Regions from separate parts of the Allobosea sp. OAE752 genome, predicted to be linked through region 2. Evidence: predicted binding sites of a transcription regulator. Region 2 holds the regulator's gene; each other region holds the start of a gene.
The links. Region 2 encodes PhoB, which activates phosphate uptake and scavenging genes when phosphate is short. Its sites were predicted from a motif close to TGTCATNNANCTGTCAT; they were not measured.

Region 1 (2,263 bases), on a different contig from region 2:
GCGTGGTCCGGCACGACGATGATCAGCGTGTCGTTACGGTCGCCGGCGAAGTCCTTGGCGACCTTGACGGCGTTGTCGAGCATGATCGTGTCGAAGACCGAACGCTCCCAGTCGAGCGAGTGGCTGTACTTGTCGATGCGGGCGGATTCGACCATCAGCAGGAAGCCTTCGGGATTGCCCTTCAGCATGTCGATGGCGGCCTTGGTCTGCTCGACGACGTCGGGCTGATCCGGGAATTTGGAGAGCGTGCCCTTCTTGGCGAGGCGCAGGTCGAAGGCGCCGTCGATATTGCCGGTGTTGTAGAGGCCGAGCAGCTTCTTGGTTCCGGCGGCGGCGGCCGCGTTCATCTCGGCCTTGGTGGTGGCGAGGGTGTAGCCGGCCTCCTTGAACTTCGCGATGAAGTCCTCGCCGTCGGTGCGCTTCGAGCCCGGCGTCGTCTTGGCGAGGAAATTGGGCGAACCGCCGCCCATGATCACGTCCGGCTTCACGTCGTAGAACATCTTGACGATGTCGTTGTAGTCGGAGCGGCGACGGGTATGCGCGACCATCGAGGCCGGGGTCGCGTCCTCGATCTCGGAATTGGTGACGACGCCCACGGCCATGCCGGTGCGACGCTTGGCCAGCTCGGCGATGGTCTCGACCTTGGGATGGTCGAGCGTGAGCGCGTTCTTGGCGCAGTAGACGCCGAGCGCGTTGACGCAGGACTTGTGGCCGGTGGTGTAGGCATGGGCCGCATTGGCGCTGTCGGTCACGATGGAATCGGTGCCGGAGGTCGAGATCAGCGCCATGTTCGGCATGTCGTCCATCGCGAGCTCGCCATTGTAGCGGCCTTCCTCCCAGCCCTTCGCCAGGATGCGCGCGGCGGTGCGGTTGGCGACCGACATGCCGTCGCCGATGAAGAGGATGACGTTCCTGGCGCGGCGCGGCTGGGCGGTCGCGAAGACCTCCCACTTCACCGTGGACTTGCTGGTGCCCTGCGTCGCCTCGACCGTGTAGCTGCCGGCCGGGAGGCTGGCGCCGCGCAGCCACAGCGCCGAATGCTTCTGGCCTTCCTCGCTCTGGATGAAATTCGTCGGCCGGCCGAAGATTTCGGCGGCGGGCTTGCCGTTGATCGTCACATTGACGTCGGCGGAGGCCGGAGCGTTGGGGAACTCGACCTTGAAGTCGAAATGCGAACCTTCGAGGATCTCGGCGCGGTTGATCGGGTAGATGGTCTGGGCCGTCGCGGGCATGGCCGCGGCGAGCGCACCCGCCATCGTCATCATCAGCAATCGTTGCGCCTGCATAGGTATCTCCGCCATCGCGTCAGGTCAAAAAGGGCGAGCCGTGCTTAGGCAGCTCGAATGACAATACGATTACCGTTCGGAATACCATTATTTGTTATGTTATTACGTTTCTTTATTGAGCTTCAGCGAACCGATAGGATCAGGTCCGTGAGCAAGGCGCGTGCCGGGTGCATGGCCGCCACCCTCCCACCGATGGGGCGCGCAAATTGTCGCAAGGGGGGCGATCGTCTACTAGGAACCGGAAGCCAGCTTCCTAACCTCAGAATCGTTCGATAACCCGATGACAGCCGCGGTCCAGGTTTCGACAGCACAGCGCGCCATGATGCCCGTGCTGATCGCTCTCAGCTTCACGCATCTGCTGAACGACATGATCCAGTCGCTGATTCCGGCGATCTATCCGATCATCAAGGATTCCTACCGGCTGGATTTCGGGCAGATCGGCCTGATCACGCTGACCTTCCAGGTCTCGGCCTCGCTGCTGCAGCCGGCGGTCGGGCTCTACACCGACAAGCATCCGATGCCCTATTCGATGGTGGTCGGCATGGGCTTCACGCTGTCGGGGCTGATCGGGCTGGCCTATGCCGGCAGCTACGGCTTCCTGCTGCTTTCGGCGGCCTGCGTCGGCATCGGCTCCTCGATCTTCCATCCCGAGGCGACCCGCATGGCGCGCAACGCCTCGGGCGGCCAGCACGGGCTGGCGCAGGGCATCTTCCAGCTCGGCGGCCAGACGGGCGGGGCGCTCGGGCCGCTGCTCGCGGCCTTCGTCATCGTGCCGCGCGGGCAGGGGAGCCTCGCCTGGTTCTCGGTCGCGGCGCTCGTCGCGATGATGCTGATGGTCTGGACCGCGGCGAGCTATGCAAGGCTCGACCGGGCGCGGCCGCCGAAGCCGGCGGGCGCGGCCAAGGCTGCCGCAGCGCGGCCGGGCAAAGGCTCGGTGGCTTTCGCGATCTTCATCCTGATCGTGCTGCTGTTCTCGA
Region 2 (2,263 bases):
TCTTCATGAACCCGGCGAAGAAGCAGACGCAGGATTACGTCACCGGCCGGTTCGGCTGAGCGGCGACGGAGGAGGAACCCCATGACCGACCATATCGTCCGCTCCTACGACGCCGATCTCGAAGGCCTTCGCCGCAGCCTCGCCGAAATGGGCGGGATGGCCGAGCGCATGCTCGGCGATGCGACCGTGGCGCTGGTGCGCCGCGACACCACGCTGGCCCAGAAGATCATCTCCGCCGATCAGCGCCTCGACAATCTCCAGCGCGAGGTCGAGGAGAAGGCGGTGCTGACCATCGCCCGGCGCCAGCCGCTGGCCAACGATCTGCGCGAGCTGATCTCCGCCATCCGCATCGCGGCGGATGTCGAGCGTGTCGGCGATCTCGCCAAGAACATCGCCAAGCGCGCCGTCGCCATCTCCGGGCAGTTCCAGCCGCCGCACCGCGCCGTGGTCGGGCTGGAGCACATCAGCCGCCTCGTTCAGGCGCAGCTCAAGGACGTGCTCGACGCCTATGCCGCCGGCAACGAGCAGAAGGCGCTCGAGGTCTGGCGCCGCGACGACGAGATCGACGCGCTCTACACCTCGCTGTTCCGCGAGCTCCTGACCTATATGATGGAAGATCCGCGCAACATCACCTTCTGCACGCATCTCCTGTTCTGCGCCAAGAACATCGAGCGCATCGGCGACCACACCACCAACATCGCCGAGACGATCCACTATCTCATCACCGGTGACTCGCTCGACGCGAACCGGCCGAAGCTCGACACGACCAATATCGAGGTCGAGGCGATCACGGGTAGCTGAGGCTAAGGAATCATGGCGGCACGCATCCTGATCGTCGAGGACGAAGAGCCTCTCACCCTGCTGCTGCGCTACAACCTCGAAGCCGAGGGCTTCGAGGTCGACAGCGTGGCGCGGGGGGACGACGCCGAACTGCATCTGCGCGACCACACGCCCGATCTGGTGCTGCTGGACTGGATGCTGCCGGGCCTTTCCGGCATCGAGCTCTGCCGCCGGCTGCGCTCGCGGCGCGACACCGAGCGGGTGCCGATCATCATGTTGACGGCGCGCGGCGAGGAGACCGAGCGGGTGCGCGGGCTCGCGACCGGCGCCGACGACTATGTCGTGAAGCCGTTCTCCCTGCCGGAGCTGACGGCGCGCATCCAGGCGCTGCTGCGCCGGGCGAAGCCCGGCCATGTCGCCGGTCTTCTGCAGGCGGGCGACCTTGAGCTCGACCGCACCACCCGGCGCGTCCGCCGCGCCGGCAGCGAGCTGCATCTGGGGCCGACCGAGTTCCGCCTGCTCGAGTTCCTGATGCAGGCACCGGGCCGCGTCTATTCCCGCGCCCAGCTCCTCGACGCCGTCTGGGGCCGGGACGTCTATATCGACGAGCGCACCGTCGACGTGCATGTCGGCCGCCTGCGCAAGGCGATCACGCCTGCCGACGCCAAGGACCCGCTCCGGACCGTGCGCGGCGCGGGCTATGCCTTCGACGAGACGTTCGCCAGAAGCTGACCGCCGCCGGAGCTGACACGCGAGCCGAGCCCCGGCTCGCAGCGCCCGTGCTTCAGGTGTCGGGGCCGCCCTCGATATCGGCGGCCCAGGCCAGCGCGGCTTCGCGCTCGGCCGGCGGGAAGGTGCGGATCTCGACGAAGGGGACCACCGGGGCGAAGAGCCGCGCGACGCGATCGAGCCAGCCCTTCTCGACGATGATCGCCTCCTTGGGGAAGCGCCTGAGTTCCCAGAGCTTGCCGAAGCTGTAGCGCGCGTCCTTCCAGGCGGCGGCGAAGGTCATGTCGTCGAAGGCGGTGATATCGGCGAGGATCGCGACCTTCTCGTGCCGGCTCAGCCGGTCTTCGACATCGGCGGCGACGCGCTCGATATCGGCCGGCTCGATGGTGCCGCTGAACGCGATGGCGAGAACATGGTCGGGAGCCGGAAGAATGGTGATCATGGCGGCCTCCTCCTGTGCCGATGTCAACGCATGGCCGGCCGGGAGGTTGCGGGCGCTCAGGCTGCTCGCGTCGCCGCGTCGAAAGCCGCGGCCTCCGTCCTCAGCCAGGCGATGAAGGCGTCGAGGCCGGGGCGCGAGGGCTGGTCCAGGCGGCGGGTCAGCCAGCAGCCGGTGACGCTGGTGAAGCCGATATCGAGCGGGTTGACCAATGCGCCCGAAGCCAGTTCCTCGGCGACATAGCAGCGTGGCGCCAGCGCGACGCCGAGCCCCGCGACCGCGGCGCGGATGATGACGGAGTAATAGCCGTATCGG
Region 3 (2,263 bases), on a different contig from region 2:
GGCAGCAGCAGCGACAGCTTCAGCAGCGCGCGGCGGCTCGCTTCGAAGTGCTTGGAGTGCCCCGTCGTGCCGGCCATGGTCGTCACCTTCTGCAAATTCACGGTCGTCGGCGACCAGCGCCGGACTCCCCAAATCTTGCAAAAGGATCGTTTGTTAAGTCAAACGAATGTTCTTTTTAAGATACAACGCAAAGACGAAGAACCTTCCAACGCCGTGATGCCTTCCAGGAAGGAATGCCTCGTTCAGCCTGATGCTGGGCCTGCGGGCGGACGCCACCATGATGCGCGCGGCCCATCGCATGGGTTCGCCCTATGAATGGGCCTTGCGGCAATGACCTGACCGCCATGTCAGTCACGGAAGTGGCCGAACGGGCGGAGGCGAGCGAGGGCAGCGTGATCTCGCTCTGCCGCCAGCTCGGCGCGCGCGGCTTCCAGCAGGTTAAGATCGCATTGGCGCGCGACCTGGTGCAGCCGGTGCAGTTCATCCACGAGGATCTCGCCCGCACCGACGATACCGGGACGGTGATCGAGAAGGTCTTCCGCAGCGATCTGCAGGCGCTGCACGACACCATGAAGGTGCTCGACAGGGGGCGATGGAGCGCGCGGTCGCGGCGATCCGCAAGGCGCGCCGCGTCGAGCTCTACGGCATCGGCAGCGCCGCCCCGATCGCGGAGGACGCCAATTACCGGCTCCTGCGCGTCGGCGTCGAATCCAAGGTCGTGGTCGATTCGCATGTGCAGGCGATCAGTGCCTCGCTGACCGGCCCCGATGTCGCGACGATCACGATCTCGCATTCGGGCTCGACGCACGAGACCGTCACCGCGACCAGGCTCGCGCGAGAAGCCGGGGCGATGACGATCTGCATCACCAATTTCGGCAAGTCGCCGCTGCTCGCCTATGCCGACATCGTCCTCAACACCATGGCGCGCGAGACCCAGTTCCGCACCGAGGCGATGACGAGCCGCATCGCCCAGCTCGCCATCATCGACGCCCTGATCGCCTGCCTGTCGCTGGCCGATTATGACAAGGCCGTCGCGACGATCGGCAAGACCTTCGACGTGCTCTCGACCAAGCGGTTCTAGTCGTCCGGATCGGTCCCGCGGCAAACTGTTCTGGCGGCATCGAGACGCCCATCCTGGAAACTCGTTCTCCGGCCCGCGGGGCGCCCGCCCGCTGCGGCTTTGGCCGGAGCGGCAGTCGCCGAATTGTCGTAAAACTCACCCAATGCTGCGGGTTCATGCTCAGCGGAGCCGGTATGGACTATTTCAGGCGCTTCACCTTCCTGTTCGCAACGCCGAACTTCGATGCCGAGGATCTCGAAGGGATCCGCTTCCATCAGATCGTCGAGGAGATCGAGCGATCGGGCTTCGAGGTCGTCAAGGCGCGAAAGCTCGAAGATGCCGAGATCGCGGTCCAGACCGATGCCGCCATCGGCTGCATGGTGGTCGACTGGGGCAAGAAGGGGCTGGAGGGCAAGACGGCCGCGCTGATCAACCTGATGCGCCGGCGCGGCCTCGACTTCCCCATCATCCTGCTGATCCGCCGCAAGCGCTTCGAGGACGTGCCGGTCGAGGTGCTCGACTTCATCGACGGCTATATCTTTCTTTCGGAGGAAACCCCGCCCTTCATCGCCAAGAGCCTGATCAGCCGGCTGAAGCAATATGCCGACACGCTGAAGACGCCGTTTTTCGGCGCTCTCGTCGATTATGCCGAGGAGGGGAACCATCTCTGGACCTGCCCGGGCCATAATGGCGGCGTGTTCTACAGCCGCAGCCCGATCGGCCGGGTGTTCATGGAGCATCTCGGCGAGGCGGTCTTCCGCGACGATCTCGACAATTCCGTGCTCGATCTCGGCGACCTCCTGACCCATGAAGGCCCGGCGCTCAAGGCGCAGAAGGAAGCGGCCCAGATCTTCGGGGCGGAGAAGACCTATTTTGTCCTCAACGGTACCTCGACCTCGAACAAGGTCGCGCTCGCCGCGCTGGTCACCGATGGCGACCTCGTCCTGTTCGACCGCAACAACCACAAGGCCGCCCATCACGGCGCGCTGCTGATCGCCGGCGGCATTCCGGTCTACATCCCCACAGTGCGCAATGCCTGGGGGCTGATCGGCCCGATGCGCTGGGAGAGCTTCGACGAGGAGGCGCTGCGCGAGCGCATCCGCACCAATCCGCTGGTCAAGGATCCGGATGCCTGGAAGAAGCCGCGCCCGTTCCGCGTCGCCGTGGTCGAGCAATGCACCTATGACGGCACGATCCACAGCG

Region 1: GGC47_RS06655 (alkaline phosphatase) is a predicted target of PhoB. The motif match lies at 1,344-1,360, and genes of this name have one in related genera.
Region 3: GGC47_RS00580 (Orn/Lys/Arg family decarboxylase) is a predicted target of PhoB. The motif match lies at 1,195-1,211, and genes of this name have one in related genera.

What each region holds. Positions count from the first base shown of each region.
Region 1 is NZ_JBNPXO010000002.1:366,050-368,312, forward strand. Features, by position in the region: gene GGC47_RS06655 (alkaline phosphatase) at 1-1,286, opposite strand, end outside; gene GGC47_RS06660 (MFS transporter) at 1,567-2,263, shown strand, end outside.
Region 2 is NZ_JBNPXO010000003.1:168,068-170,330, reverse strand. Features, by position in the region: gene pstB (phosphate ABC transporter ATP-binding protein PstB) at 1-59, shown strand, start outside; gene phoU (phosphate signaling complex protein PhoU) at 82-801, shown strand; gene phoB (phosphate regulon transcriptional regulator PhoB) at 814-1,512, shown strand; gene GGC47_RS09965 (SpoIIAA family protein) at 1,565-1,951, opposite strand; gene GGC47_RS09960 (LysR substrate-binding domain-containing protein) at 2,008-2,263, opposite strand, start outside.
Region 3 is NZ_JBNPXO010000001.1:132,245-134,507, reverse strand. Features, by position in the region: gene GGC47_RS00595 (ABC transporter substrate-binding protein) at 1-101, opposite strand, end outside; partial or broken gene GGC47_RS00590 (hypothetical protein) at 312-407, shown strand; gene GGC47_RS00585 (MurR/RpiR family transcriptional regulator) at 593-1,081, shown strand; gene GGC47_RS00580 (Orn/Lys/Arg family decarboxylase) at 1,255-2,263, shown strand, end outside.